Regions from separate parts of the Thermodesulfobium narugense DSM 14796 genome, predicted to be linked through region 1. Evidence: riboswitches for the same ligand, from Rfam matches in the RefSeq annotation. Region 1 holds a riboswitch; the other holds the start of a gene.
The links. A riboswitch is a leader RNA that binds a small molecule or an ion and turns the genes downstream of it on or off. The one in region 1 is predicted to bind molybdenum cofactor.

Region 1 (15,019 bases):
AAACGGCCCATATCCTTCATACATAAGTTCTTCATAGTTCGTACCATCATTAAGCTCACCAGTACCTTTTTGGATAGCTCTTTTGATGTTATCAGAAGGCATATTAACGCTCTTTGCCTTTTCAATTGCTATTCTTAGCCTTGGGTTAGCTTCAGGATTTCCGCCGCCAGTTCTTGCGGCAACTGTTAATTCTCTTGCAAGTTTTGTAAAGATCCTTCCCCTTATAGCATCTTCTTTTGACTTCTTATGCTTAATATTCGCCCATTTAGAATGACCAGAAATGTTTACACCTCCAAAAAACTAAAAATTTTTTATAAAATACAAAGAAAGAGAAATTCTAATAAATTATAACAAAAATTTCAAAGTCCTGTATGACCAAACCCCCCGCTGTTTCTTTTTGTTTTGTCTAATTTAGAAAAAACAAATTGAGCATCGTAAACTCTCTGAAAGACCATCTGTGCAATTCTATCAAAAGGATTAATAGTTAAAGTTTTTTCTCCTAGATTAATCAAAATAACCTTTATCTCTCCTCTATAATCAGAATCTATTGTACCTGGACTATTTAGGACAAACACTCCTTTTAATGCAAGGCCGCTTCTTGACCTTATTTGAGCTTCATATCCTGATGGTATTTGAACTCTTATTCCAGTAGGAATTAATTTTATCTCTCCTTTTAAAAGTTCTACAGGACTATCAATATATGCTTTTATGTCATATCCACTGCTGCCCTCAGTTTTTCTTTCTGGCATGCAATTTTCGTTCCTTACTTCTATGCTTACCTTTATCATTAATAAATCCTTAAAAACATTTTTCTTCCAACTTTTAATCTGTGATCTCCCTTTTTGACAACAAATTTTTCATCAGTTACAGTTTCTTCATCAACTTCTATTGCGCCCTGAGAAATAAGTCTTTTGCCCTCGCTTGAACTCTTTAATAGTCCTAAATCTACCAAAAGTTTTGGCAACCAAACTTCGTTTTCATTTTCATATGGCCATTTATAAACTGGAGCATCCTTAGGAAAAGTTCTTTTTTCAAAAGCAGTCTCAAAGCTCTCTTTAGCTTTTAGAGCTTCTTCTTCGGAAGAATACATTTTAGTTATCTCAAAAGCAAGAATTTTTTTAATATCTTTTGGATTTTTATATCTTTCAAAAAAACCAGAAATTTCATCTTCCTTAAAATCTGTTAGTAAGATAAAGTATTGCCTTAGAAGTTCATCTGGTATAGACATCAACTTGCCAAATATATCTTTAGGATCTTCAGCAATACCTACATAATTTCCAAGACTCTTACTCATTTTTTGTTTCCCATCAAGACCAGCAATAATTGGCATAGTCAAACACACTTGAGGTTCCATACCCATTTTCTCCATCAAATCTCTGCCTATCAATAGATTAAAGGTTTGATCCGTTCCTCCAAGTTCAACATCAGCTTTGATCGCTACAGAATCATATGCCTGTAAAAGTGGGTATAAAATCTCGTGCAAACTTATTGCTTCGTTTGTTTTCAATCTTTGCGAAAACGTCTCTCTTTCAAGAATCCTAGCCACAGTAAACTTTGCACTAATTTTAATTAGCTCTTCCAGACTAATTTTAGACAACCATTCAGAATTATATTTTATAATTGTCTTTTTTTCATCTAAAATTTTAAAAGCTTGTGTTTTATAAGTTTGGGCATTCTTTTTTATCTCATCGGCACTTAGAGCCGGTCTAGTTTTTGACTTGCCAGTAGGGTCTCCTATCAAAGTAGTAAAATCACCAATGATCAAGATAACGTTATGACCAAGATCCTGAAAATTTTTCAGCTTTCTAAGTACAACTGTATGGCCCAGGTGTAAATCTGGCGCTGTGGGATCTATCCCCAATTTAATGTTTAACTTCCTACCTGACTTAATCTTTTTTTCAAGATCCTCAAGAGGTATTATTTCTTCTGTTCCTCTTGTAATTAACTTAATCGATTCTTCAAAGTTCAAAAAAAACCCTCCTTTCAAAGTTACATAAGGAATGATATCATATACAAGACAGACTTTGAATATCATGTTATAATTTACTTTCGTTTAAAATTTATAGAAAACAGAAAATGGAGGAATTATATGCCTGTTACAAGAACTGCAACTAGAGCATTGAGAAAAAGTTTAAGAAAAAAACAACATAATCAATCATTAAAATCCGCTACTAAAACTATTATTAAAAATTTTGAAAAATTTATCTCAAGCGAAGCAGCACCAGAACAGAGAGAAAAAGCAATAGAACTATTTAAAAAAGCAGTTAGTTCGGTTGATAAAATTGCAAAAAAAGGGATTTTTGCTAAAAATAAAGCTGCAAGAAAAAAATCTCAACTTCAAATTAAACTCAACAAATTTCTGAATCAGAAAACAGAATCTTAAGTATAAGTTGCAAAGAATCATCATTCGACAGAAGGCCAGATTTAAGCTGACCTTCTGTTTTTATTACTCTTATAAGAACCTTAGCAATCCTTTCCAAAGTAAGTTTAGTATTAAGAACGTGTTTCAATTGCCAGATTTTGCCTGGGTCCGGCTTCAAGAGATTATGATATTTTAAGTTAAAATACGCAAAAATTAGATCCCTTTTTAATACCTCAATCAAAACAAAGACTTCATCTGATTTAACGTTGAATATAGAGAGATCTTTAATCTTCTCTCCTTCAAAAAATAATTTAGAAATATCCCAAATCTTCTTTGATTCTAAAATAGGAGAACTAGAACCTAAAAATAACTTTATTAGTTCATTTTTGGTCCACTCATAATCCTTTTCGTATCCAGCATACATTTCTCTTGCTAGTTTTTTGTCAAGTTTAAAGTTATATTTGCTAAAAAAATTCTCAAGTGCGTTTGTTACAAAATTAAAATCTTCTTTAAAAACTTTTATGCCCTTATTTTCAAGACCTTTTAGTGTCATTGCATTAACTTTCTCACAGACAGCAAATAGCTTTTTATCTTCAGAAACTTTTATTTCAAGAAGCAATTTCGCAAGTTCCTTCGTAATTTCAAAAACCTTAAAATATACATATTCTCCAGCAAAAAGAGATATGGAAGTAAAATTATTTTTAAGTTCCTCAGGAGTGCTTACCTCAACAACGCTTATATTTTGTTCTTTAAAAAAGTCATCAAGAAAGTCATGCCATAGAGAAAGATTCCCAACGAATAAATTTTTTAAGCCAAATTCTATTTTATATTTCGCTTCAGTTTTCTTTACCATTTTTACCTCTCTTCATAATTATATATGTTCGGATAAATTAATTTATAATCACGATAAATTTTAATTGTGTCTTTATCACAAAGAACAATTATGTCTTTTAAAGGCTTGAAAAAATGATTTCTGGGTATAAGAAAATTGCTGGTAGATGTTTTGACAGTACAATTTTCAGCTTGTTTAATAAATTCAAATTTTCCTTCGTCAGACTCTATAACTACACCTTTTTTATCATTGTAAACCTTTATATCAGTAGTTCTCATAAATATTAGCGAAAGGAACAAAAGTGTTAAAAAAATATAAAAAACAGCAGAATTATATTTATTAAAAATTATTAAAGCTAAAAGTAAATAATAGAGATATACGCTAAAGAGAGGTATTTTAGCGAATAAAACTGAAGACAAGGGAAAATTTGACCAGCCTTTAACAATATAAATTACTAAATCAGTTATATAGGTGATGAAATGGCCAATATATTGCGTAAAAATACCCGAAACTGCCATAAAAAAACTTAATACAAAGCCTATAAGTAAAAATATCTCTAGAAAGGGTGTAATAAAAACATTAGTAAATAAAGAAAGAACAGAAACGTTATTAAAATAATTTACTATAACTGGAAAAAGAAATATAAACACTGAAAACGAGAGCAAAAACAATTCAAATAAATAGTTGTTAAAGTTGAATTTTTTTCTTATCTCTCCAGTAAAAAACATTGCAAATATACATAAAAATGTCAGCTGAAAGCTAATATCAAACAGTGAATATGGATCAAATATTAAAAACAAAATCATCACCAATAAAGTTAAATTAAACGAGGAATAATTAATCCTAAAAAGTTCAGCTAATGCAATAAACAAAATTAAGCCTCCAGCTCTTATAACAGGTGGGTCAAGTCCAACATTCAAACAAAACAAGGAGGTAAAAAATGATATAACAAAAAATGATATAAGAGGATTTATCGACATTCTTTTCAAGAAGTAAAAAAATAGTGAAAAAATCATTGATACCTGGGCTCCTGAAACAACTAAAATGTGCAAAAGACCTGTTCGATTAAAAGCATCATACACTTCTTTGGGAGGTTGAAAAAGATCGTCTCCATACAACATAGCCCCAAATACTTTACCAGTTTGTTCTGACATATTTTTTTTAATAGCATCTTCAACATACTTTTTGAAGAAAAGGGTGCTATTTTCACCTGTTTTTTCAATTTTATTTGCAACGATTAAAGAGTTGCTTATAAGCTCTCCATCAAAGAAGATATTATCTCCCTGCTGAAAGTTAGTTTTTCCTCTATATATCACTCTTTCAATTTTAGATGAAAAGGGTTTAGGACTCTGTAGAAAAACCTTTAGTAAATTATTTTTTTGATTAATTACATAAGCTGAAAAGAAAAAGCTTTTATAATTGAATTTCGATAAATCCTTATAGTATGAAATTACTAAACCACCAAACAACAATACTAGAGAAATTAAAGATATCAATATATAAAATTTGATTTTTTCTATCTCAAAAGAAATTAAAAAAAGTAGCAATGAAGTAAAAAAACATATGATCAAAGCAACAATTGAATAATTGTAATATAAAAATATACCGCTACAAAATGATAATGAAGGTAATAATAAAGGATATTTCCAAATCAAAAAGTAATTAACCCTTTTAATCTATCAATTTTTGCGCTTGAAAGGTTAAGCCTTTGTTTAAAATCTTCAATATCTTTAAATTTTGCCCTATTTCTTTCATCTATTATCCTTTCTGCAATAACTTTACCAATCCCTGGCAAAGAATTAAGTTCTTCTAAGGATGCTATGTTGACATTCACTGTTAAGCTCTGGTTAGAATCAGAACTACTATTAAAAGGAACTTTTATTGTTTGATTTTGCCTAAGAATTTTATTCAAAGCTAAAGTTGAAGTATCGGCGTTATCCAAACAGCCACCTGCAACTACGATTAGATCTTGAACCTTTGAACCATATGGGACGTGATATTCACCAGGATTTTTAACAGCTCCTTTAATATAGACCACAATCTCTTTTTCAGCAGTAGAGGAACTAATCTTTACACTGTTTGTTTTGTTTTTATTGCTATATTGATTGCCATCTTTAGTCTGTGTGTCACCAAAGGAACTGGAATTGTTATTTGTTCCTTGACTAAAGCCCCAATACGCAACGAAAAAAGCTACAAAAATTAGGGAAAATATTATAGACAGCTTTTCCTTCATGTAATTTTTATTTAACTACTATGTTAAAAATTTTGTTTTTCACATAAATCTTTTTCAAAATCTGTTTCCCCTCTATAAATTTTTTTACCCTAAGACTTGACAATACCTTATCCTCTATAGCTTCTTCCTCCAGATCCTTTTCAACCATAATCTTATCCCTTAGTTTCCCATTAACCTGTATAGCAATTGTACATATATCATCTTCGAGATAATCTGGATCTACTTCTGGCCAGTTTTGAAAACAAACTAGATCTGTATGTCCCATTCTTGACCATATTTCTTCGGATATGTGTGGCGCAAAAACCGAAAGGATTATAGTAAACGTTTCAAATATTTTCTTTATTAACTTAGGTCTTATCTTTTCATTTCTAAGGGAATATGAGAACTCGTTGGTAAATTCCATCAACGCCGCTATGGAAGTATTGAAATGAAACTTATTTTCTATATCGTTACTAGCTTTTAACAAAGTTTTATTTAACTTTTTATAAATATTGACTTCATCTTCAGTTAGATCCTCTTCCACTGAGGCTTCTACATTCTTTATTCTCTCTAAGTTTTCATTAAAAAGTTTCCATATTCTTGCCAAAAAGCGATGAGCACCTTCTACTCCCTGATCGCTCCATTCAAGATCTTTTTCGGGAGGCGCTGCAAAAAGAATAAATAACCTGGCCGTATCTGCCCCATATGTTGAAATTATCTCTTCAGGGTCAACAATATTGCCTTTAGACTTAGACATCTTTTCGCCGTCTTTCAAAACCATACCTTGAGTTAAAAGATTTGAAAACGGTTCATCAATATTCAAAAAGCCTAAGTCTCTTAAAACTTTTACAAAAAATCTGGAATAAAGAAGGTGCAATACTGCGTGTTCTACGCCACCAATATATTGATCTACACTCATCCAAAATTTAGCTTTCTCTACAGAAAAAGGTTCATCATTGTTCTTCGGATCACAAAATCTAAGGTAATACCATGAAGAATCAACGAAAGTATCCATTGTATCGGTTTCCCTTCTAGCATCTGAACCACAAATTGGACACTTTGTTTTTACAAATTCATCAATATTGGCTAAAGGAGATCCGCCAGTACCTGTGAACTCTACATTGGTTGGCAAAATAACAGGCAAGTCTTCTTCTCCTAAGGGGACTATTCCGCACTTTTCACAATAAACTACAGGTATGGGCGTTCCCCAATATCTTTGTCTTGATATAAGCCAATCCCTCAATCTTATTTGTTTAGAAAAACTTGCCATTTGATCCTTTTGGAACATTTCAACAATCTTCTTTTTAGCATCTGAACTCTTTAAACCTGATATGTGTGGTGAGTTTATTACAATTCCTTCTTCCTCGTAAGCCTTGTCTTCTTCATAAAATCCATTACCTTCAGGTCTAATTACATATCTTATGGGCAGATTTTTTTCTTTAGCAAATTCAAAGTCTCTCGAATCATGGGCAGGAACCCCCATTACAGCCCCAGTACCATAACCCATAAGAACATAATTAGAAGCATAAACCTGTATTTTTTCATTTGTAAGAGGATTTATTACCTGAATTCCAAGCGCCACACCTTTTTTTTCAGTTACCCCAACTGTAAATCTATTTTGTATTCTTTCCCTCTCATACTCCTTAATGAATTCTTTTAGTTCATCGTTATTTTTGTTTTCTAAAATACTTTTAACAATTGGGTGCTCAGCTGAAACTACAAGAAATGTAGCACCACCCAAAGTATCTGCTCTAGTTGTAAAAACTTCTATAAAATCATCTTTGTATCCATCAACTTTTTCAGATAACTTAAATTTTATCATTACACCTTCTGATAAACCTATCCAGTTCCTCTGCATTACCTTTACTTTCTGAGGCCAACCATCCAATATATCAAGGTCTTTAGAAAGTTCTTCAGCATAATTTGTAATCCTAAAAAACCACTGTTCTAATTCTTTTAATTCAACTTCACTCTTACATCTCCAGCATCTTCCTTCTTCAGCCTGTTCATTTGCTAGCACAGTCTTACACTGCGGACACCAATTTACCTTTGATTTTTTCTTATAAACTAATCCCTTTTTATAAAATTGAAGAAATAACCATTGATTCCATTTATAATAATCGGGAAAGCAGGTAGCAACTTCTCTATCCCAGTCATAGCTTATACCCAAAGAATTGAGCTGTCTTTTCATGTTTTCAATGTTTTTTATAGTCCACTCATATGGATGAACTCCATATTTTATAGCTGCATTTTCTGCAGGCATCCCAAACGCATCCCAACCCATAGGATGAAGTACATTATAAGATTTCATTCTATAATAGCGAGCAACCACATCTCCTATTGTATAGTTTCTAACATGTCCCATATGCAAATTCCCAGATGGGTAGGGAAACATCTCTAAGATGTACATTTTTTTATTCCCTTTTTCATCATCTGTTTTAAAAGCCCTCTTTTCTCTCCAAACGTTTTGCCATTTTTTTTCTATTGTTTCAAAAGGATATAAACCCAACTATATTGCCTCCCCAATTCTTAGTATAGTATCTGGAATATTATAAACCTAAATCACAATTTTATAAATTTTAAAATAATTTAAATATAATCAAACATTTCAATTAAAATAGTTATCAATATATAAAAAGTTATTATAAAAAAATTTTACTAATAGTGTTATTATTTAATTAAAGGATTAATTTTGTAAGTTTTTTTATTACAAAAATAAATTTTCAAAGGAGGGTAGTATGAAAATCCTGGTAGGAGTTAATGATTCAAAGGACTCCCAAGACGTTGCCAGATGGGCAATTAAATTTGCTAGCCAGGATAAAGAAGCGGAAGTTATATTAGTCTTCGTAGAAAAAAGAATGCCATTTATTTCTTATGAAGATATTACAGATGAACAATTGATGGCACTCGCGCAGTTGGACGGAGAAATAATTTTCGAAAAGTGTTTAAAAGGTTTAGACACTAAAGGTGTTACAATCAATGAAAAAATTGTTTTGGGGGATCCAGGTACTGAAATTTTGAAAATTGCCAAAGATGAAAAAGTAGATTTTATTGCTTTAGGCACAAGAGCACTTTCACCTGTGTGTAAATTGTTTATGTGCTCTGTATCCGAAAAAGTCATTAAAAAGTCTCCAATACCAGTAATAGTTAATAGATTCCCATTTGAATCAGAAAAGATTTTGCAAACAGCTAATACATAAAGGAGGAAGCAAATCTAAAAATATGCACCTTTTTGTTAAAGTCGTCCCTCTTCAACACATGGGTTACACATACCCAGCTTTAAGATAGACAAAGCTGGGTATGTTATTAATTTTCTTTTAACTCTCGTCTACTTTTTCGATATTCCTTTATTATAGCTTTTTCAAGGTTATTTTCAATTTCTTTTATTTTATTCCAATTTTCTGCGTTTGGGTTTTTATTCATAACATTTACGGCATTATAATATTCTTCGTAGTATTTAAATACTAAGCTGTTCTCAGGTAAGCCCATATTTTTCATGTCAATGTAAAGCTGACTATTCCTAAAATTCGTAAAACATAAAATATCTTCTATGTGGGAACCAAAGTAAATTGATCTTTCCAAAATACCATGTTGAACCAATTGTCTAGCATATATTCCTAATAAACTTTTTAAAGAACGAAATCTATAAGACCCAGAAATCAAAAAATCTCTTAATAGAGCTTTTGGCATTGGTTTTGCAATTGCATAACCTTGAAGCAAAGGAACTCCCATTGAAATCAAGGCATCAAATATATCGGGGGTTTCTACGCCTTCTACTACAAAATATATTCCCTTTGCCCTGGCAAGACCAAAAATAGATTCTACGAAATGAAGGTCCTGAGGATTCTTTTCTAAACCGCGGATAAAACCTTGATCTAATTTTATCTTATCGACTGATAAATTTTTTATTCTTAACAACGAAGAATAAGCACTACCCACATCATCAAGTGCAAGTTGAACTCCAATGTCTTTTAATTTCGTAAGATGCTCTATTGCCTTCTCTATTTGGGCAAATTCAGTTCTTTCAAGTATTTCAAAAAATATTTTTGAAGGTTCTAATCTGCTCTTTTGTATAATATCTTTTGCAATTTCAACAAATCTTTCCGAAACAAAACCTGGCTCAACGTTCACTGAAACAGCTAAAGAAAAACCATCATCTTTTAATTCTTCAACATCTCTAAGCGCAATTGTTAACACTTGACGAGTTAGCTCTAGAAGATTTTCATTTGTGAATTTCGAAAGGAATTTCTCAGGGGAAAGAATATCCCCAGAATCATCTAAAAGTCTTGCAAGAGCTTCAACTCCAACTATGCTAGAAGTTTGGTTATCATAAATTGGTTGGTAATAAACTATTACCCTACCATTTTCCAAGAGCATCTGATAATGATTCTGCTTTTTAACTATTGCATCACCGTATATAGTCCAAAAATTAGCTCTGTCTTGTTTGTGTTTCTTGCTGTCATATAGGGCCTGCAATGCATTTCTTATCAACTCATTCTGGTTTTCAACCTTTACATAGGGATAAAGAGATACGCCCATGCTCAATCCTATTATATTAACTTCAGAATTATCTTTTAAATGAATTGGTTCAAGGATGCTTTTTTCAATTTTCTTAAATATCACAGAAAGCTTATCTTTATCTTGACAGTTTTCAAATATAATTGCAAATTCATCACCAACGACGCTAAACCTACATATAAAATCAGTTTTCCTAAGCGATGTTTTCAATCTTTGTGCTACTATTTTTAGTACTTCATTACCAACTGTATAACCGAATTTTTCATTAACCATCCTAAAAGAATCAATGTTTATTATTGCAAGTGCCATAGGCCAATTAAATCTCTTAGCTCTTAAAAAAGCTCTTTCAAGCTCGCGCTCAAGCATAGCTCTGTTTGGAAGCCCCGTCAAAGGATCATAGCTTTCTTGATATTTTAACTCTTCACTTAGTTTATCTCTTTCTGTTACGTCTATAACTGTCCAGATCACATATTTTACGTTGTCTTCAACCTTTACTAAAACTCCAGAAATATCCGAATACATACTTGTTTTGTTTTTTCTCATAAAACGAACGTTTCTTAGCACTGTACTCTTGTTTTGAAAAACTGTCTCTTCGGTAAATTGTCCAACTTTTTCATAGGTTTCATCATCAGGATAAAATTCTCTTATTTTTAACCCGATTATCTCTTTTTCATCTTCAAAACCCATCATAACTGCAAAAGTTTTATTAGAACTAATTATTTCTCTTTGAGGATATTTAAGCATTATAATTCCAACTCCTGCATTGTTTAACAAAGCATCTCTTAATTGAGCCAATTCTTTTTCTTTATTAACTAAATCAATACGCTCTAAACCTAAACCTATATTGTATGAAATCTTTTCCAATATCACCCTAATTAAATCATCTTCAAAAAAGTCCTCTTTAGAATGGTAAAAAGAGATTACCCCCCAAATATTATTATCCTTAAAAATTGGAAATGCAGCGCCAGATGATAAATTGTATTTTTTTGCTTTTTCTTGCCAAATTTTGGATACGGGTTCCTTTAAAAGATATAAATATGAAGGTTTTTTCTCTCTAAAAGTTTTTCCTACCATTCCTTGGCCTTCAGGAATATCTGAACGAACAGATATCTTTACGTCATCTAAAATCTCTGAGATGCCCGAAATGCTTTTAAATTCTATCTCTTCGTTCTCATTTACAGTTCCAATAAAAACAAGTTTTATGTCAGTATGCATAAATATTAGTTCACATATAGTTTTAAGAAAAAGATTTTCGTCCTTTATTTGAGAAGCTATTTGATTTATTTGAGTCAATAATACGTTTAACTCTAGTAAATTTGACAAAAACTCTCTGTCTTTACTTATGTCTCTTATCTTAGTTTCTTCAATACTTTGTAAAAAAAAGTGTAAATCTCTTGTTTTTTCGATTGAAATTTTTTTAAAAGTGGGTTTTTTAGATTTAGAATCTTTTGAGCGCTTGTTAAAATTTTCCATAACAAATATTAACCTCTTTAAAAAATGAGTTCAACAAAAAGCTAGCGAATTTGGTATTTTTGAAATAGATAAAAATTTTTTTAAAAAATTTTTTTGTCGAGCTTTGGGGGGGGGGGGGGCTGAAAAGCTTATGAGTTTAATTTCAAATTCAACTAAAGATACTGATAAGTCAACATTACAAAAAACAAAAAGGGGTAAAGTTACTTTCTTATAACAAGCTAAGTTGTTTTTTATAGAATTAAACAACATATGTTATTTATTTTTATTAAATTAAATAAATTTAAATTAAATTGTCCCCACATTGAATACACTCTACACCATCCATTAGTCAACTATTTTCTATAAAAACAACCATAATTAAATCCAATGAAAAAAATTATATCATAAAAATATATAACACAAAGCTAGTGAAATTTGAGATGAAAGCTATTATTGGCATTTTCAACTTAACTATGTTGAACTAAATTTTTTTCGTTGTTCTGAAAAACTATTTTACAAATTTTTAATATAATAATCTTCCTTTTTATACTTTAAATTTTCGTTTAATCCTCTGAAGATTTTATTATTAAAACCTTTCCTTACTTAGGGGCTAAGTACTGTAAGCTTAAGAAAAATAAATTAATTTAAAATGTTAATTGTAAAATACATGTTATACTATAAATATAGTTTCTCCGAGTTTGCATTTCTAAAGCTTAAATGCTATGAGTGCAAACCGATACGGTAGTTTTGGAAACGAAACTGCCCCCTATTTGGAAAGGAGGAAATTGTATGAGGTTTGTTTATTCTGATTACTGTGTTTTTTTTCTCACCTTCCTCATCATCTTTTTCTACCCTTAGAAAAGTTTTGCTTTTTTTGATTTAAAAATTTAAACATTAAGGGAGATGGGGTTTTCATGAAAAAGAACGATTATGTTGACAAAAGTTATAAGCTTTATATTGATGGTAAATGGGTGGATGCCGTTGATGGGAAAACTTTTGAAGTATTTTGTCCGGCAGATGGAGAAAAAATTTCTATCTGTGCCGACGCTGGAAAAGAGGATGTCGACCTTGCAGTAAAAGCAGCGCATAAAGCTTTTTGCTCATGGAAAAATGTTAGCGCACAAGAAAGAGCTTCTATACTTCTAAAAATCGCCGATTTAATTGACAAAAATGCTGATAGACTTGCAATGGCAGAAACAATTGACAATGGCAAACCAATAAGAGAAACATCTGCTATAGATGTACCACTTAGCTCAGATCATTTTCGCTATTTTGCAAGCGCAATCAGGACTGAAGAAGGAAAAGCTGTAATGATAGATAAAAACACCATGAGTATTATTTTGAATGAACCTTTGGGAGTTGTTGGCCAGATTACGCCATGGAATTTCCCATTGTTAATGGCGGCATGGAAATTAGCACCTGCTCTTGCAGCTGGAAATTGTGTTGTGCTCAAACCTTCTTCACTAACTCCAATAAGCACTTTAGAGCTGGCTAAATTACTCGATCAGGTTTTACCTCCCGGTGTCGTAAACGTATTATCCGGTAAAGGTTCATATACTGGAAAGTGTATATTAGAGCATCAAGGATTTAACAAGCTAGCTTTTACTGGCTCTACAGAAGTGGGTTATTCTATAGCCGAAGCAGCAGCAAAAAAATTGATTCCTTCTACATTGGAACTAGGAGGAAAATCAGCAAATATATTTTTTGATGATTGTTCATGGGATAAAGCTATTGAAGGCTTGCTTATTGGAATCTTATTCAATCAAGGTCAGGTTTGCTGTGCTGGTTCACGAGTATTTGTTCAGGAAAAGATATATGATAAATTCCTTGCTGAGGCAATAAAATCATTCGAAAAAGTTAAAGTAGGTATCCCGTGGGAAAAAGACACTCAGATGGGAACATTAATCAGCTCAGTCCAATTAGAAAAGGTTTTGGCATATATTAATATTGGTCATAAAGAAGGCGCAAAAATAGCATGTGGTGGACAAAGAATTACTGATAATGGACTAGATAAAGGCTTCTTCATCAAACCAACAATCCTTGCAGATGTTAGCAATAAGGCACGAGTAGCGCAAGAAGAAATTTTCGGACCCGTTGCGTGTTTTATAAAATTTAATAGCGAAGAAGAAGTCATTCAAATGGCTAATGATAGCGAATATGGATTGGGGGGAGCTGTTTGGACGAAAGATATTAATAGAGCCTTAAGGGTTGCCAGAGCCGTTGAAACCGGACGTATGTGGATTAACAATTACAACAACCTCCCAGCACATGCCCCATTTGGAGGATACAAAAAATCAGGAATAGGGAGAGAGACACACAAACTGGTGCTTGAACATTATACGCAAAAGAAAAACATATTTATAAGCCTTTCAGATGACAAAGTTGGACTATATTAACATTTAAAATCTCGAGGTGATAGAATGTACACTAAAGATACCCCCGTAGAGGATGTATTATGTTCTCCGGGCGCAGCAACTTTTTTTGTTGAAAGAGGAATCTCCCCATTTTCATGCTCTGGTGCTTTTCCTGGCACACTTGGTAGCTTCTTAGAACAAAAACAAGTCAAAGACATTGATGCTTTTATTCAAGAATTGAATTCAGCTTTATCAGATATACCAAAGGCTGAAAGCATCTAAATATTTTTGGGGCGCTACCCTGAAATGTAGTGCCCCAAATTTAAAATCTGAAATAATTGGAGGTTGATGTGAATCAAAATAAAGATGATATTAACTTTAACTTCAAATTCCCCATTATAAATAAAATCCCAGCTAAATTTGTTCTGAAAGATCGCATTGATCAAACAGAATATCTTTGTAATGGAGAATTACAATCTTGGACAAAAGACAAAATAACCGTTCTTTCTCCCATTTTTTGTTGTAAAAATGAAGATTCAATACCTGAACAGATAATACTTGGAAGCTATCCATCATTAGATGAAGAAGAAGCACTAAAAATTCTTGATAGCTCAATAAATGCATATAATAACGGAAATGGGGCCTGGCCTTCAATGAAGGTTGAAGACAGAATAAAATGTGTTGAAAAATTTGTATATTTAATGCAAGACAATAAAGATGAAATCGTAAATCTTTTAATGTGGGAGATTGCAAAATCACATATAGATTCAGAAAAAGAATTCGACAGAACTGTTAAATATATAATTGATACTATTGATGCACTAAAAACTCTTGATAGAAATTCATCAAAATTTTTAAAAGAAGAATCAATAATTGCACAAATAAGAAGGTCTCCACTTGGTATAGTGCTCTGTATGGGTCCATTCAACTATCCTTTGAATGAAACTTTCACAACCCTTATACCAGCTCTAATCATGGGAAATGTAGTTATTTTTAAACCACCAAAACATGGCATTCTTTTATTTAGACCTTTGCTGAAAGCATTTAAAGAAGCCTTTCCACCTGGCGTTATAAATACTCTTTATGGAAGAGGAAGGACAGTTGCATCGGCTTTGATGGCAACAGGTAAGATAAATTGTCTCGCTTTTATCGGCACAAGTAAAGCTGCCGACTCGCTCCAAAAAACACATCCAATGCCTCACAGGCTAAGAATGATACTTGGACTTGAAGCAAAAAATCCTGCAATTGTTTTGTCTCACGCAGACATTACCGTCGCCGTAAAAGAATGC
Region 2 (15,019 bases), 440 kb from region 1:
TGCAGCAACAAAAGCATCCACGTTTCCATTAAAATCGCTAAGTATCTTTATTGTTAATTTCACAATAAAGAAAACATATTTCTTAATCATGGAAAATTGTGCAAATCTATCCCATTCGTTTACTACTCTGATGGAATTAATATAATCAATTGTTTTTTGAATGCCAAATTTTTCACTTATCTTTTCAATTGTTTCTATTGTAAGTATGAAGTTTTTATCTGTTTTTCTTGTTATATAATAAGCCAAAATAAAGTCATCAATAAAATAGTTATATGCGATTTTTTCTGAAAGTTCCTTAGAAAAGTACCTAGATAATTCTTTCACTTTGCTTTCAAATTTTGATTTAAATATTCCATCCTTTATTGTGTTTTCTTTATAATACTCTAAATAATTTAACATCTCTTGTTTGTACACGTACTCTATTATTGAATCGCCAAATAGATATATTTGATTTGTAGCAAAGCGCTCTATTGCGTAAAAAATATCAATTATTGTTTGATAAATCAAAGTTTGATCAACTTTATTTTCGTACAAAAAGATTTCATTCCTAATATTTTGCACATCAAGAAGATCATAAATAAAGATTAGAGTTTTTATAATGCTTGTATAAGAAAATCCAGTCAGCATATTTATTTTTGCTATTGCTCCTACTCCATTACTATTAACTACAAGATTTGTAATATAAGTTGAAGCTATTTCTTTTTTCAATAAATGTTTCTCTATATAATCCTTGTATACTTGTCTTGTTGAAGGTGCAAAATACAACAAAACATACTTATCAATCAAGTGTTTGTCAAAATTTACTTCCTTCAAAAGGCTTGTATATACATACATTTTCAAAAAGGATAGCATAATAGAAAGTTCTGGTTTTGTATATCCAATGTGTGAATCAACTCTTGCAGCTAGTGTTTTCTTATTAGGGAAAGTATACTCAGTTTCATTAAACAAATTTTCATTTTTCAGAAATTCTACTAGTTCAAAAAATACTTCTGGTTCATTTTTTGATCTTATTTCATCTAAAGACACTGCCAAACTTTGCATATAGTTATGATCAAGTACTCTTTGAACTACCTCAGGCGTTAACTTTTTTAAAATCTTATTTCTTTCGTTTAAATCTTTTACGACTTTTGACTCCATCAGATCGTTAAGCAAAATTTTAAGATTTACTTCTTGATCTGATAAATCTACTCCTGCAGAGTTGTCTAGTGAGTCCGTATTTATTTTTCCGCCTAGCAAGGCATATTCAACTCTAGCCTTCTGTGTAAAGCCCAAATTAGCGCCTTCTCCTACAACCATCGCCCTTACTTCATTTGCATTTATCCTTACATTATCATTCGTTTTATCTCCAACATCTTCATGTGTTTCAGAGCTAGCCTTCACATAAGTACCAATGCCGCCCATCCACAAGAGATCTACCTTTGCTCTCAATATCAACTTAACAAGTTCATCCGAAGAAACGCTGTCTTTTTCAGTTCCTAAAAACATCTTTACTTCTTGACTCAGTGGTATTGAGCGCTCATCTCTTGCACATACAAATCCGCCCTTTGAAAGAAGTTCTTTGTTGTAGTGACTCCAGGTTAGAGAATTATCAAACAGCCTTTTTCTTTCTTTATAAGAAATTTCAATATCTGGATTGGGATCGACAAATATCTCTTTACCGTTAAAAGCAGCCTTTAAACAAATATTTTTTAACTCTATCATAGCATTACCAAACACGTCACCACTCATATCCCCTACGCCAACCACAGATATAGAGGTGTTATCCAAATTTATTCCAAGTTCTCTAAAATGCCTCTTAACACAAACTAAAGCACCTTTTGAAGTAATGCCCAATTCTTTGTGGTCATAACCATATTTTCCACCTGAAGCAAACGCGTCTTTAAGCCAAAATTTATATTCTTCTTGTACAATTTCATTTGCAATATCAGAAAATTTAGCAGTACCCTTATCTGCAGCAACAACTAGATATGGATCAAAATCGTCATAGCAAACTACATTAACTGGCCTTAATTTTTCATTTGACACTGAATAATTGTCGGTAACATCTAACATGCCTCTAATCAAAGTTTTATAAGATTCTATAGCTTTTTCTTGTACATCACCGTTTGGCTGCTTAATTATAAATCCACCCTTTGAACCAACAGGGACAATTACAGCATTTTTTACCATCTGAGTTTTCATCAATTCCAAAATTTCAAGCCTGAAGTCATCCTTTCTATCACTCCATCTAATGCCACCTCTAGCAACTTTTCCACCCCTTAAATGACAACCTTCCATCAAATAAGAGTGTACATATATCTCATACATAGGTCTTGGCAAAGGCATCTTAATAATTTTTGATGAATCTATTTTAAGTGAAATATAATGATAAAGCTTGTCTTTATAAAAGTTTGTTCTAAGTGTTGAATCAATTATATTCATAATTGCTACTAGAATTTTGTATTCTTGGATGTTATTTATACCTTCGAGTAAATTATTAATTTGATTTGAAATTTCAACTGTTTTTCTTGCGCCCTTTTCAATATTTGGATTAAATTTTTGATCAAACAATTCAATAAAGAGTCTAGATATATTTGAATATTTTACCAAAGCTGTGTATAAAGATTTTCTTTTAATATTGAAATCTATTTGCATTAAATAATTACAAATCGTTCTTAATAGATCAATTTGTTTAAAATTCATAAATTCCTTCGTAGCAAGTGTGTTTAGCTCATCATTTTCCACCACATTATTAATTATGGCTATAAAATTTTCCTGAACTATTGATGCATTTTTTTCGATCTCAGCACTAATGTCCTCTATATTGTATCTTTGGATAAGAATTTTTTTGTCGTTTGCCACTATTTCATAGAAATTCCCATATACAGCATTTAATCCTAGATTTTTTAAAATCGGCAATACTTCGTACAAGGGTATTTTGCAAAAAGAATAAATTTTAAAAAATAGGTTGTCGTCTTTTTTAATAATTCTTACCTGTTTTTGCCCTTTTTTTATAAGCAAATCAAAAGCATCACTATCAATTATCGCCTCTTGGGGCGTAACGTTTAACCTATAATCATCACTAAAAAAAGAAAAATATTGAGATGCTATTTTATTGCCTTTTGACAACCTTTCATACTCTTGTTTCCAGGTTGAAAAATCTTGAGATGACATAATTATCTCCTTTCACATACATCCAATGTTAAATTTTAAAGATTCTCAAACTTTTCATGATTCAAAACTTGCTATAGCTTCGATCTCTACTCGTCCTCCCTTTGGTAATTTAGAAACCTCAATAGCAGATCTTGCAGGCAGAATATTTTTAAAATAATTAGCATACACTTCATTTATTAAAGCAAATTCATTTATGTCAGTCAAAAAAACTGTTGTTTTTACTACATTATCTAATGTAAGATTAACAGAACTTAATACAGATCTCAAATTCTTTAAGGCTTGATCGAACTGTGATTTAGTATCTTCGCCAGCAAAACTTCCTGTTTTTGGATCTATCCCCAGCTGACCAGAAACAAAAACAAATCCATTAGCGATTATTGCTTGAGAATAAGGACCAACAGCAGTTGGCGCATCTTTAGTAGAAATCACTTTTAATTTTGACAAAATTTTCAACCCCTTTATTTTAAGTATTATTTATTTAAATCTAACAAACATTAGTTATTCAATCTCATCAAATCAACATCATTTACCTCACAAATTGTTGATCATAGACTCTACTTTTCTACCAGTAGAAGTCGTAGCTAATCCTGCTTCTGACGTTTCTTTTAAGCTTTTTGGCATCAAACGTCCTATTTCGTAAGAAGCAAGTATAACTTCATCAGGTGGAATAACGCTTTCGATGCCTGCCAAAGCTAGCTCAGCAGCTACTAGTGCATGTACTGCAGCAAAGGCATTTCTTTTAACACAGGGTACCTCAACCAAACCGGCTACTGGATCACAAACAAGTCCAAGATAGTTTTTCAAGGCTAATGCAACAGCGTGACCAATTTGGCTTGGAGTTCCACCTAGCAACTCCAAAACAGCAGCAGCAGCCATAGCAGAAGCTGAACCGCATTCAGCCTGACAACCTCCAACTGCTCCTGATAGCGTTGCATTTTTTCCTATTACCATACCAATACCAGCAGCAGTAAACAAACTTAAAACAATTTTTTCATCAGGCACATTCATTTCCTCTGACACAGACAAAACAGCTCCTGGCAAAATTCCACAAGACCCAGCAGTAGGACAAGCTACTACTAAACCCATGCATGCGTTTACTTCACTTACCGACAGAGCATAGCATATCGCTTTTTCAACTATTTTTCCTAAAATAGAATTTTTGTTCATAAAGTTATCAAACTTTGCTGCATTCATACCCACCATTTTGCTTACTGAATAGCTATAATTTTTCCTGCCTTTTTCTATCGATTTTTTCATAACAGTTAATCTTTGGTTCATTGCTTCAATTATTTCTTTCCTGCTATTTTGCATTTTTTGGGCTTCACAAGACAAAACTATTTCGGAAATGCTAGAACAATTTTCTTCTGCCATTGAAACAAGTTCTGATATTGTAGAAAAAGAAGTCACGCTATTCACCTGCCTTTATGTCTTATGTATTATCTTTACAAAGTTTAAATCAGGAGATTTTAGTAAAGCACTATAAATATCTGGCGTAATATAATCATCTGTTTCAATTGTCATCATAGCGTCCTTGCCTTTTTCTAATCTAGAAACATACATGTATGCAATATTTATATTTTTACTGGATATAATTTGAGTTATTTTGGCAATTATGCCCGGATGATCTTTATGACAAGTAATTAAAGTCTCATAGTTTCCAGTTAAATTTACTTCATAATTATCAATTTTCTTAACTACGATGTTGCCTCCTCCTATAGAAATTCCTTGAACTACAATCTTTAATCCTGATTTACCAGTCATTTCAAACTCTAGGGTATTTGGATGATCCACAGAAATATTTGAAGGAAGAAACTCAATTTCTACTCCCATTTCAGTTGCAATATCAATAGCATTAGGAATTCTTTCATCTTCAGTATTAAAACCCAAAAAGCCTGCAGCAATAGCTCTATCACTACCATGTCCTCTATATGTTTTTGCAAAAGATCCATAAAGGTGGACGCGAACTTTGTTTGGAGTTTCACCTAAAATAGACCTTGCCATGCTTGCCAACTTCAAAGCACCTGCAGTGTGAGAGCTTGAGGGCCCAATCATAATTGGGCCAATAATATCAAATACGCTTTCCATGGTTATCTCCTCAAAAAAATCTAAAAAATATTTTAAGCCTCATCAGCTTCAACAGGACCAGATGAAACTACAGCTTTTCCTTTAAGTCCCAAAGCGAAATAGAATCCCATGATTACAGACATAAAAACTATCCCACATAATAAAGATAATTTTGTATCTGGGTTAAAACACATTCCTACAAGAACTGCACAAAGAAAGATAATTGTTATGTAGTTGCTAACAGGAAACAAAATAGATTTAAAGGGATGATTATTGATTTCACTGCCTAATTTCTTTCTAAACCTGAATTGGCTAATAGCCAAAACAAACCATGGAATCATGCCTGGAAAGACGCTAGCGCTATAAATGTAAACAAATAACTTAGAATTAGGCGTAATATAGTTAAATAAAACACCTAAAAACATTATTGCTAATGTAATTACAATTGCATTAAACGGTACTCCAAGTTTAGTTACTTTGCTTAAAAATTTCGGCGCTTGGTTGTTTTCTGATAAAGTATAAATCATTCGACTTGCTGAATATATTCCACAATTGCAACCGGAAAGTGCTGCTGTCACAACTACAAAATTAATGATGCTTGCTGCAGCAGTAATACCAACTTTTGAAAAAGCTAGTACAAATGGGCTTCCATTCAAACCAACTTGATTCCATGGGAAAACTGTAACAATAACCAAAATAGCTCCAATATAAAATATAAGAATTCGCCACGTTACATTCTTTGTAGCTCTTACTAGGGTTTTTTTCGGATCTTGAGCCTCTCCTGCAGTTATACCTACGAGCTCAACACCTTGATATGCAGCCGTAACTATACAAAGTGCAAACAAAAAACCAACCCATCCGTGTGGAAAAAATCCACCATGATTAAAAAGGTTTCCAAATCCCATAGGTACTCCAGAATTACCAAAACCAAAAAATATTATTCCTATGCCGAGAAGAAGCATTAAGATTATTGTTACCACTTTTATAGAAGCAAACCAGAATTCAAATTCACCATAATACTTAACTGCAGTCAAATTTGCTATACCAAGAATAAATAATGCTATAAATCCCGGAATCCAGTGCGGCATATTAGGAAACCAAAAGTTCATATAAATGCCCACGGCTGTTACTTCAGACATTGCGACAGCCACCCATTCAAACCAATAAGACCATGCAGTAAGATATCCTGCCCAATGTCCAATATATTTATATGCATAAGTAGCAAACGATCCTGTAACTGGCTCACTATATAGCATTTCCCCCATGGATCTCATTACAAACATTACTATTAAGCCTACCAACATATAGGCCAATATTACCGATGGACCAGTAGTCTGTATTGTGCTAGCAGAACCCATAAACAATCCAACACCAATAGTTCCGCCCAAAGCAATTAGTTCGATATGTCTTGCTTTTAATCCACGACTTAGTTTTTCTTTTTCCATGATATTGAGCCTCCAATTATCACTAAATTAGTTTAACTTCATATTGATGATTTTCTAAGAGAGATTTAATTTCATAGATATGATCTCTATCGAATACCTCAAGATCAATAATCACTTCCGCACTATCTAAATTTATGTCTCCTCTTTCTCTGTTGTGTAATATAGACAAAACATTAGCTCCAGACTCAGCGATCAGTTGCAACAATCTCCACAAAGATCCTGGCCTATCAGGAAGAACAACCTTGAAACTAGCTTTTCTAAAAGACTTCACAAGACCTTTGTTTATGATGCGAGAAACCATATTGATATCAATATTCCCTCCACTTACAACAGCAACAATCTTCTTGTTAGAATAGTCCCTCAATCTATACAACAATGCCGCAACTGAGGTAGCTCCAGCGCCTTCAGAAATAGTCTTAATTCTTTCCATCAAAATAATAATTGCATCAGCAATTTCATCTTCATCTACTAAAACAATGTCATCAACATATTTTTTAATAATCTCAAAGGTTATTTCACCAGGCTTACCAACAGCTATCCCATCAGCAATAGTGGGGAAACCCTTGTAAAAGGATGGGATTCCTGTTAGGAGAGCTTCCTTCATAGAAGGCATATTTTTAGCTTCTACGCCGATAATCTTAACATTTGGTTTAATCTCTTTGACCGCGACTGCTATACCTGAAATAAGACCTCCTCCTCCTACAGGAACAACAATTACGTCTACATCAGGCATATCTTCTAATATCTCCAAACCAATAGTACCCTGCCCTCTGATTACGTCAAGGTCGTCATAAGGGTGAACAAAAACTAAATTTTTTTCAGCTTGTAATTTTCTTGCAGCTTCATTAGCCTCATCAAAGTTGTTTCCATGCAAAATTACATTTGCACCATAGCTTTTTGTAGCTTTTACTTTAACAATAGAAGCCTTTGATGGCATTACTATAAATGATTTAACGTTTAGTAGCGTCGCACTTAAAGCTACCCCTTGTGCATGATTTCCTGCAGAAGAAGCTACTACTCCCGCCTTCTTTTCTTTCTCGGTTAAATTAAAAATTTTATTGTATGCCCCCCTAAGTTTAAAAGATCCAGTACGTTGATAATTTTCCATCTTTAGATAAACACTATTACCAGTCATACCAGATAGTGTATTGCTATAGCTAAGATCTGTCTTGTATGCAACGCCTTGCAAAGTTTCTCTAGCATTTTCAATTTCTTTTTTAGAGATATTCATAAAAATCTCCTTTGCCATTACTAAAAGCCAATTTTACAAAACTTATTTTCATAAAATACAAAAAACAAATTACTATAAATAATTGTATAACATTTAAAAAATTTTATTACATTTAAAAATTAACTAATATGTACTAAACTTTCCTAAGAGATTAAAATCATATCAAGGTTAACACTCCTTTCTCAACAAATATCCTTTTTATACAAAAAATTTTATAACATAAAAATATTTATGTCAAATAATTTTTATTAAATACAAAATATTGTATTAATTTATCCAAAGTTATACATAACTTATTCTTGCTTGTTATATAATATTGCTAAAAATAAAAATTATTGCTTGCTTGACATTAAAATTTTGTAGTTTCATACTAATAAAAAATATCTTTTTAGGAGGGATAAAATGCAACAGGGGATAGCATCGATCAAAGCAAGAGAAATATTAGATTCTAGAGGCAACCCTACTATAGAAGTCGACTGCTTATTAGAATGTGGTATAACAGCTCGGGCAGGAGTTCCATCAGGTGCTTCAACTGGATCAAAAGAAGCAATTGAATTAAGAGATAACGATAAAAATAGATTTTTTGGAAAGGGAGTTTTAAAAGCAGTCAACAACGTAAATGAAATAATTGCTCCAAAATTAATCGGTTTAGACGTTACAAAACAAAGACAAATAGACTCTATTATGATAGAGCTCGATGGAACTCCAAACAAAGCCAAATTAGGTGCAAACGCTATTCTTGGTGTTTCTCTTGCAGTTGCAAGGGCAGCAAGTTATTTCTCTGATCTCCCGCTTTATCAATATTTGGGAGGCCCAAATGCAAATTTATTACCTGTACCATGTATGAATATTATGAACGGCGGTGTACATGCAAATTGGCAAGGTGCTGACTTTCAAGAGTTTATGATTGCACCGTACGGAGCCAATTCTTTCAAAGAAGCCTATGAGTGGTGCAGTGAAATTTATCAAGCACTTAAAGGCCTACTAAAAGAAAAAGGCTATAGCGTGGGGGTAGGTGACGAAGGAGGCTTCGCTCCTCTGGTGAAATCAAACGAGGAACCCTTCGAGTTGATGAGCAAAGCAATAGAAAACGCAGGTCTAAAAGTTGGAGAACAAGTAGGCTTTGCCCTCGATCCAGCCTCAAGCGAATTCTACAAAGAGGGCAAATACATTCTAAGGCGCGAGAAAAAAGAGTTAGAACCAGCCAAAATGGTAAAATACTACGAAAAAATTGTTAACAATTTTCCACTTGTATTGTTAGAAGATGGCCTTGCCGAATATGACTGGGATTCCTGGAAAATATTAAATAAAACTTTAGGTGATAAAATAGAACTTGTTGGTGACGATATATTCGTAACAAATCTAGAAATAGTAAAGAGAGGCATTTCTGAAAATATTGCAAACTCAGTCTTGATTAAATTAAATCAGATAGGAACTCTCTCAGAAACTCTTGATACTGTAAGATATGCTCAAAATTCGAAGTGGGGCACATTTGTATCTCATAGAAGCGGTGAAACTACCGACAGTTTTATCGCTGATTTAACTGTGGCAATTAGTGCCGGTCACTTAAAGACAGGTGCACCTGCTAGGGGTGAGAGGGTCGAGAAATATAACCAGTTGGTAAGAATTGAAGAAGAGCTTGGAAAATACGCAAAATATGCTGGCAAAAGTGCTTTTATAAGACCTATAAAATTCTAAAGCTATTTTTAACTTTTTTAAACTTGAAACCCTACTTAAAAATTTGGTAGGGTTTCTTTTTTCAATTTAAAAAAATATTTAATAAATATAGAATAAAATTTACATAATATTTAATTTATTATATAATTATCAATACTCCGAGTTCTTTTGACCTAAAGCTTTAGGGCTATGGTAAAGAACCACTTAACGGTTGTTCGGGAAACTGAGCAGCCCCCCATTTGGAAAGGAGGTTGTGTGGGTGTGTTTAATCTTTCATCTTTAACGCTTTTGTTTCAGGCTTTCTTGTCTTCCCCCTTCTTCTGAACAGCTTTAGATATCTCAAAATAATTTAAAAATTTTGAGAGATTTAGAAATTATTTGTGCAAAATATAACTAATTTAATTAAAAGCATTATTTCTTTAACTTTAAATAAGAAGGGAAGATAAAAAATTTGAAAAGGGGAATAATTGGTATTGTAATATTAATTGCAGCCTTAATTTTTGTTGCAGGATGTGCAGCTTCTAATAAGGGGGGAAATCAACAAACAGAAAAAGTAAAATTATATCTTTATGGAGCTGGGACTTTAGCCAAACCGTTTAAAGAAGTTATAGGTGAGTTTGAAAAAAAATACCCTAATGTAACAATAGAATCCCAATTTGGTGGAAGTGTAAAAATGGTCAAACAAGTAACTGAGTTGCATCAACCTGGTGATATAATTGCAGTTGCTGACTACAACGTAATTCCCAAGTATATGTTTGGAGAAAATGGGCAAACAAAATATACGGATTGGTATATAGGTTTCGTAAATAACTCTATTACTTTTGTATATACCGATAAAAGCAAATATGCAAACGAAATAAATTCAACTAATTGGTACAAGATTCTATCGGAAAAAGGAGTTCAAATTGGCAGATCCAATCCTAATACTGATCCTTCGGGGTATCAAACACTTCAAATGTTAAAATTAGCAGAGAAATATTATAAAGATCCAACAATTTATGAAAAAATTCTCGCAAACGCACCAGAAAAAAATATCAGAGATACAGAAACAGAGTTACTCAGCTCTCTTGAAGCTGGTCAGATTGACTACCTTGCCATCTATAAATCCGATGCACTACAACATCACTTGAAATATTTAGACTTACCAGCGCAAATAAACCTAAGCGATCCAAAATATGCTAACTTTTATAAAGAAGCAGTAGTAGATACAAAAAATGGTGAACTATCCGGAAAGCCAATTATCTATGCAATAACAATACCAAATAACTCTAAAAATACCGAATGGGCTATAAAATTCGTAGAATTCTTGCTTGGGCCAGATGGACAATCAATAATGAAGAAGAATGGTTTTGGTGTTTTAGAAAAACCATATGCAAATAATGTTGATAAAGTTCCAGCAGAACTCAAAAATTTTGTAAGCGAGTGGCCAAAGCAATAAAAATGAAAAACAAGGTGGACAGCAAGAGATTTCATTTTAATTGGTTACTTTTAACTTTTTGGTTATTTTCGATGATAATTTTAGGCTTCATTGTTCTACCACTTATTGAAATGTTGTTAGAACAACCAATTGACATGATTATAAAAGCTGCTCAGATGCCTGATATTACCAATTCAATTCTTTTAAGCATAGAGGCTTCACTCATCACTTCAATTATTGCAGTCATATTTGGAACTCCTCTGTCATACATTCTAGCTAGAATTGAATTTCCATATAAATCAATTGTTGAAGCTATTGTAAACCTTCCTCTTGCTGTCCCACATACAGTGGCAGGCATCGCACTTTTATTCGTTTTTGGCAGGTCAGGTCCCATTGGTCATATAACCGAACGTTTTGGAATCAGTTTTTGGGGAACTATATTTGGAATAATTGTTGGAATGCTCTTTGTAAGTTTACCATATATGATAAACTCTGCTAGGCTGGGATTTGAGAACGTCGATATTAGAATAGAAAAAGCTGCAAGAACATTGGGTGCTACAAATAGACAGGTTTTCTTTCACATATCTCTTCCTCTTGCTTTTAGGTCTATTTTAAGTGGAATGGTTCTTACTTATGCAAGATCTATTGCCGAATTCGGAGCTGTTATAATTTTAGCCTACTATCCAGAAACAGCACCAGTAAAAATATATGAACTATTTCTTACAGGAGGGCTAAAACAATCTTCTGCCGCAGCAGTATTGCTATTAATTATTACAATTTCAACTTTCATCATATTTCGATATCTAACAGATTTTAATAGAAAAGGGCATAAATTAAAGTGAGTTTTTTTAAAGTTAAAAACCTTAAAGTAAAAGTAGGAAATTTTATTCTAGACAACATTTCATTTGAACTAAATAAAGGTCAAATTCTTGCAATTCTAGGACCAAGTGGTTCAGGCAAGACTCTTTTATTAGAATCCATTGCAGGCTTTCATCTCCCCGATAAAGGGGAGCTTTATCTTGAAAATAAAGATATAAGCATATTGCCTATAGAAAAAAGGGAAATAGGCTTTATGTTTCAAGATTATGCTCTTTTCCCTCATTGGAACGTTAAAGAAAACATCTTATCTTCTTTTAAGTTTTCAAAAGGATATAAAAAAATTAATATCAATCCAGAAGAAATAATAAAAATGCTTCATATTGAAGATCTTCTAGATAGATATCCTAACAACTTAAGTGGAGGAGAAAAACAAAGAGTAGCCTTAGCAAGATCTTTAATTACAAATCCGAAAATGTTCTTGTTCGATGAACCTATGTCAGCACTTGACACAAGAACCAGAGAAAACCTAAGAGATGAACTTCTAAGTATATTAAAAAAACTCTCTTTAAGCGCAATATATGTAACTCACGATCACATTGAAGCCTTTACTTTAGGAGATTTGGTAGGAATAATTAAAGAGGGAAGATTAATTCAAATTGGAGAAAAAAACCAAATATTTAGAAAACCAAACTCTATCTTTGTAGCAGATTTTATAGGAATAGAAAACCTATTTTCTGCAACAATTAAATCAGTAAAAAGAATTTCGCCAGAATTATATTGTATTGAAGCCAAACATAAACAAATTGTATTTGAAATAATTTCGAATGAGAAGCTTTCAGCCAATGAAGAAGTTTTTCTTTCAATAAGATCTGAAGACATTAGCTTTTTAGACGAATCAGACGAAAGATACAACAATCTAAAAAACATAATAACTTTAGAGGTTATTGATATAGTTCAAGTTGATTTTTTTTATAAAATTTTTTTAAGCGGTGACGTTCATCTTAAAGCAATAACTTTAAAAGATTCCATTAAAAAGCATAAAATAAATATTGGCAAAAAAATTAAAATATATATTGATCCTGAATACATTCATATTATAAAAACATAAAAAAATTTCAATGATCTTTAGCTCCTTGACTCCAATTTACATATTTTACATAGCTTGTGTGCTTTAATCTCTCTAAAAGATCTTTTAGATCTTCTTCATTTATATCCCCCGATAAAATATTAAATATTATTTTGCTCTCACCTTCTTTTGTTGATTCTATTCTCATATTTCTCACAGGATATCCTAATTGTCTCAGAAGTTTTCTCATAACGTTAAATACCCTATCCTCTTTGTCCACTTCTACTCCAGCACAAACTGAAATAATAAAATCATTAGCTGTTACCATAGGCAAATTATTAATAGTGCCTACAATCGTTCTTAAAAAGGTATTGGTAAGCAAAATAAAAAAAGTAGCCATAACAGCCGGCATCCATTGTTGAGCTCCTGAACAAGCGCCAACAGCAGCAGAACACCAAAGTGTAGCAGCAGTGTTTATACCTCTTATATTAATTCCTTCCTTCATGATTGCACCGGCACCAAGAAATCCAACTCCAGAAACCACATAGCTAACTACTCTTATATCATTAACTCTTCCGCCCATACGAAGTCCAAGGTCGACAAAGATAGCAGCCCCAAGGGCGACAAGAGTATTAGTCCTTAAACCAGCTGGATGCTGACGCCACTGACGTTCAACACCTATAAATGTTCCAAGTACAAATGCTAGAAATAATCCAAAAAAAGTTTGGCCTAAGCCCATTGTCTGATCCATATTTCACCTCAATTCTGACTTATTTTTCCTAAATTTTAAACATTTTTGTTTAGAATTCTCTTAAAATCAATTATAAGAAATTTTTAATGTTTTTAAAATTTATATTTAAGAAATATCTCATATTATTAGATTCAGAATTAATAAATAAAAATAATTTAATTATTAAACTAATTACAATAACCTACCAAAATGTTATAATATTTAAAAATAGTTATAAAAATTAATTAATAACAAGGGAGAGATTGAAATGGCAGTTTTTAAGTGTAAAAAATGTGGTTATACTAAAGAGGGAAGGTGTAAACCAAAAAAGTGTCCAGAATGTAACGAACAAAATTCTTTTGAAAAAGTCGAATCAGAAAAGAGAAAGTAGTCTTAAATTATGCTACAATATTTTCTGTTAAAAATATTTAATAAGGGTGACTTAAAATGAGAATGACGCCTCAGAGGAAGTTAATTATAGACATATTAAAAAGCACAAAGTCACATCCTGATGCGTTATGGATTTACCAGAACGCTATAAAGAAAATGCCAAGGATGGGACTTGGTACTGTTTACAGAACGCTGGATCAACTCGAAAGAGATGGGGAAATAAAAAGAATTGATTTCAAAGGAATAGCTCATTACGACGCAAATGTAAACGTTCATCCACATCTTTTATGCTCAAAATGCGGAAAAATAGTTGATATAAGTGACAGCTACGATCTTGACATAAAAAATTTTGATTTAAAGGGTTTCAAAGTTGAATCTATAAACCTTGATATTATAGGTATTTGCCCTGAATGTCAATCAAGAAAGGGTGAAAGTTAGAATGCCAATCGTTACGATAGAATTATTAGAAGGCAGGTCAAAGGAGCAAAAGAAGCAAATTGCAAAAGATATAACCGAAACTTTGATAAAAAATGCAAATGTCAAACCTGAGGCTATCACAATTTTGTTTCATGATCTGAAAGCTGATGATATTGCAAAAGGTGGCAAGCTTTTATCTGAAAAATAATGGATAAAAAACTTTACGCACCTGATATTATTAAATTAAAGGGCGTTAGGAAATTTTCGATGGTTACAGCTTATGATTATACTAGCGCTCTTTTAGTTTCAATGAGTGATATAGATATAATACTCGTTGGGGACTCACTTGGTATGGTAATGCTTGGCCACGAGAATACCCTTAATGTAACGGTCGACGAAATGCTAATCTTTCTTAAAGCTGTAAAAAAGGGTGCTCCAAACAAGATGATCGTAGCTGATATGCCTTTTCTTTCTTATCAAATAGACATAAAAGATGCCATAGAGAATGCTGGTAAACTTATAAAAGCAGGCGCAGATGCAGTAAAAATAGAAGGATTTGAATTTCCAATACCTGAAATCACCAAAAGATTAAGCAGTATGGGAATACCAG

Region 2: it holds a riboswitch for molybdenum cofactor, as region 1 does, so the genes downstream of both, THENA_RS06545 (extracellular solute-binding protein) here and THENA_RS04470 (aldehyde dehydrogenase family protein) in region 1, are expected to answer to the same signal.

Annotation. Positions count from the first base shown of each region.
Region 1 is NC_015499.1:871,225-886,243, reverse strand. Features, by position in the region: gene THENA_RS04520 (YebC/PmpR family DNA-binding transcriptional regulator) at 1-282, opposite strand, end outside; gene dut (dUTP diphosphatase) at 360-785, opposite strand; gene tyrS (tyrosine--tRNA ligase) at 788-1,969, opposite strand; gene rpsT (30S ribosomal protein S20) at 2,090-2,383, shown strand; gene THENA_RS04500 (hypothetical protein) at 2,349-3,215, opposite strand; gene THENA_RS04495 (ComEC/Rec2 family competence protein) at 3,218-4,690, opposite strand; gene THENA_RS09630 (ComEA family DNA-binding protein) at 4,846-5,427, opposite strand; gene leuS (leucine--tRNA ligase) at 5,435-7,915, opposite strand; gene THENA_RS04480 (universal stress protein) at 8,145-8,606, shown strand; gene THENA_RS09625 (sensor domain-containing phosphodiesterase) at 8,713-11,397, opposite strand; molybdenum cofactor riboswitch at 12,055-12,173, shown strand; gene THENA_RS04470 (aldehyde dehydrogenase family protein) at 12,291-13,772, shown strand; gene THENA_RS04465 (hypothetical protein) at 13,797-14,012, shown strand; gene THENA_RS04460 (NADP-dependent glyceraldehyde-3-phosphate dehydrogenase) at 14,081-15,019, shown strand, end outside.
Region 2 is NC_015499.1:1,311,866-1,326,884, forward strand. Features, by position in the region: gene THENA_RS06510 (NAD-glutamate dehydrogenase domain-containing protein) at 1-3,153, opposite strand, end outside; gene THENA_RS06515 (RidA family protein) at 3,208-3,597, opposite strand; gene sdaAA (L-serine ammonia-lyase, iron-sulfur-dependent, subunit alpha) at 3,685-4,569, opposite strand; gene sdaAB (L-serine ammonia-lyase, iron-sulfur-dependent subunit beta) at 4,576-5,238, opposite strand; gene THENA_RS06530 (amino acid permease) at 5,271-6,662, opposite strand; gene ilvA (threonine ammonia-lyase) at 6,685-7,893, opposite strand; gene eno (phosphopyruvate hydratase) at 8,296-9,591, shown strand; molybdenum cofactor riboswitch at 9,715-9,836, shown strand; gene THENA_RS06545 (extracellular solute-binding protein) at 10,022-11,008, shown strand; gene THENA_RS06550 (ABC transporter permease) at 11,011-11,829, shown strand; gene THENA_RS06555 (ABC transporter ATP-binding protein) at 11,826-12,914, shown strand; gene THENA_RS06560 (MgtC/SapB family protein) at 12,922-13,623, opposite strand; gene THENA_RS06565 (RCKP-type rubredoxin-like domain-containing protein) at 13,871-13,993, shown strand; gene THENA_RS06570 (Fur family transcriptional regulator) at 14,056-14,430, shown strand; gene THENA_RS06575 (2-hydroxymuconate tautomerase) at 14,432-14,617, shown strand; gene panB (3-methyl-2-oxobutanoate hydroxymethyltransferase) at 14,617-15,019, shown strand, end outside.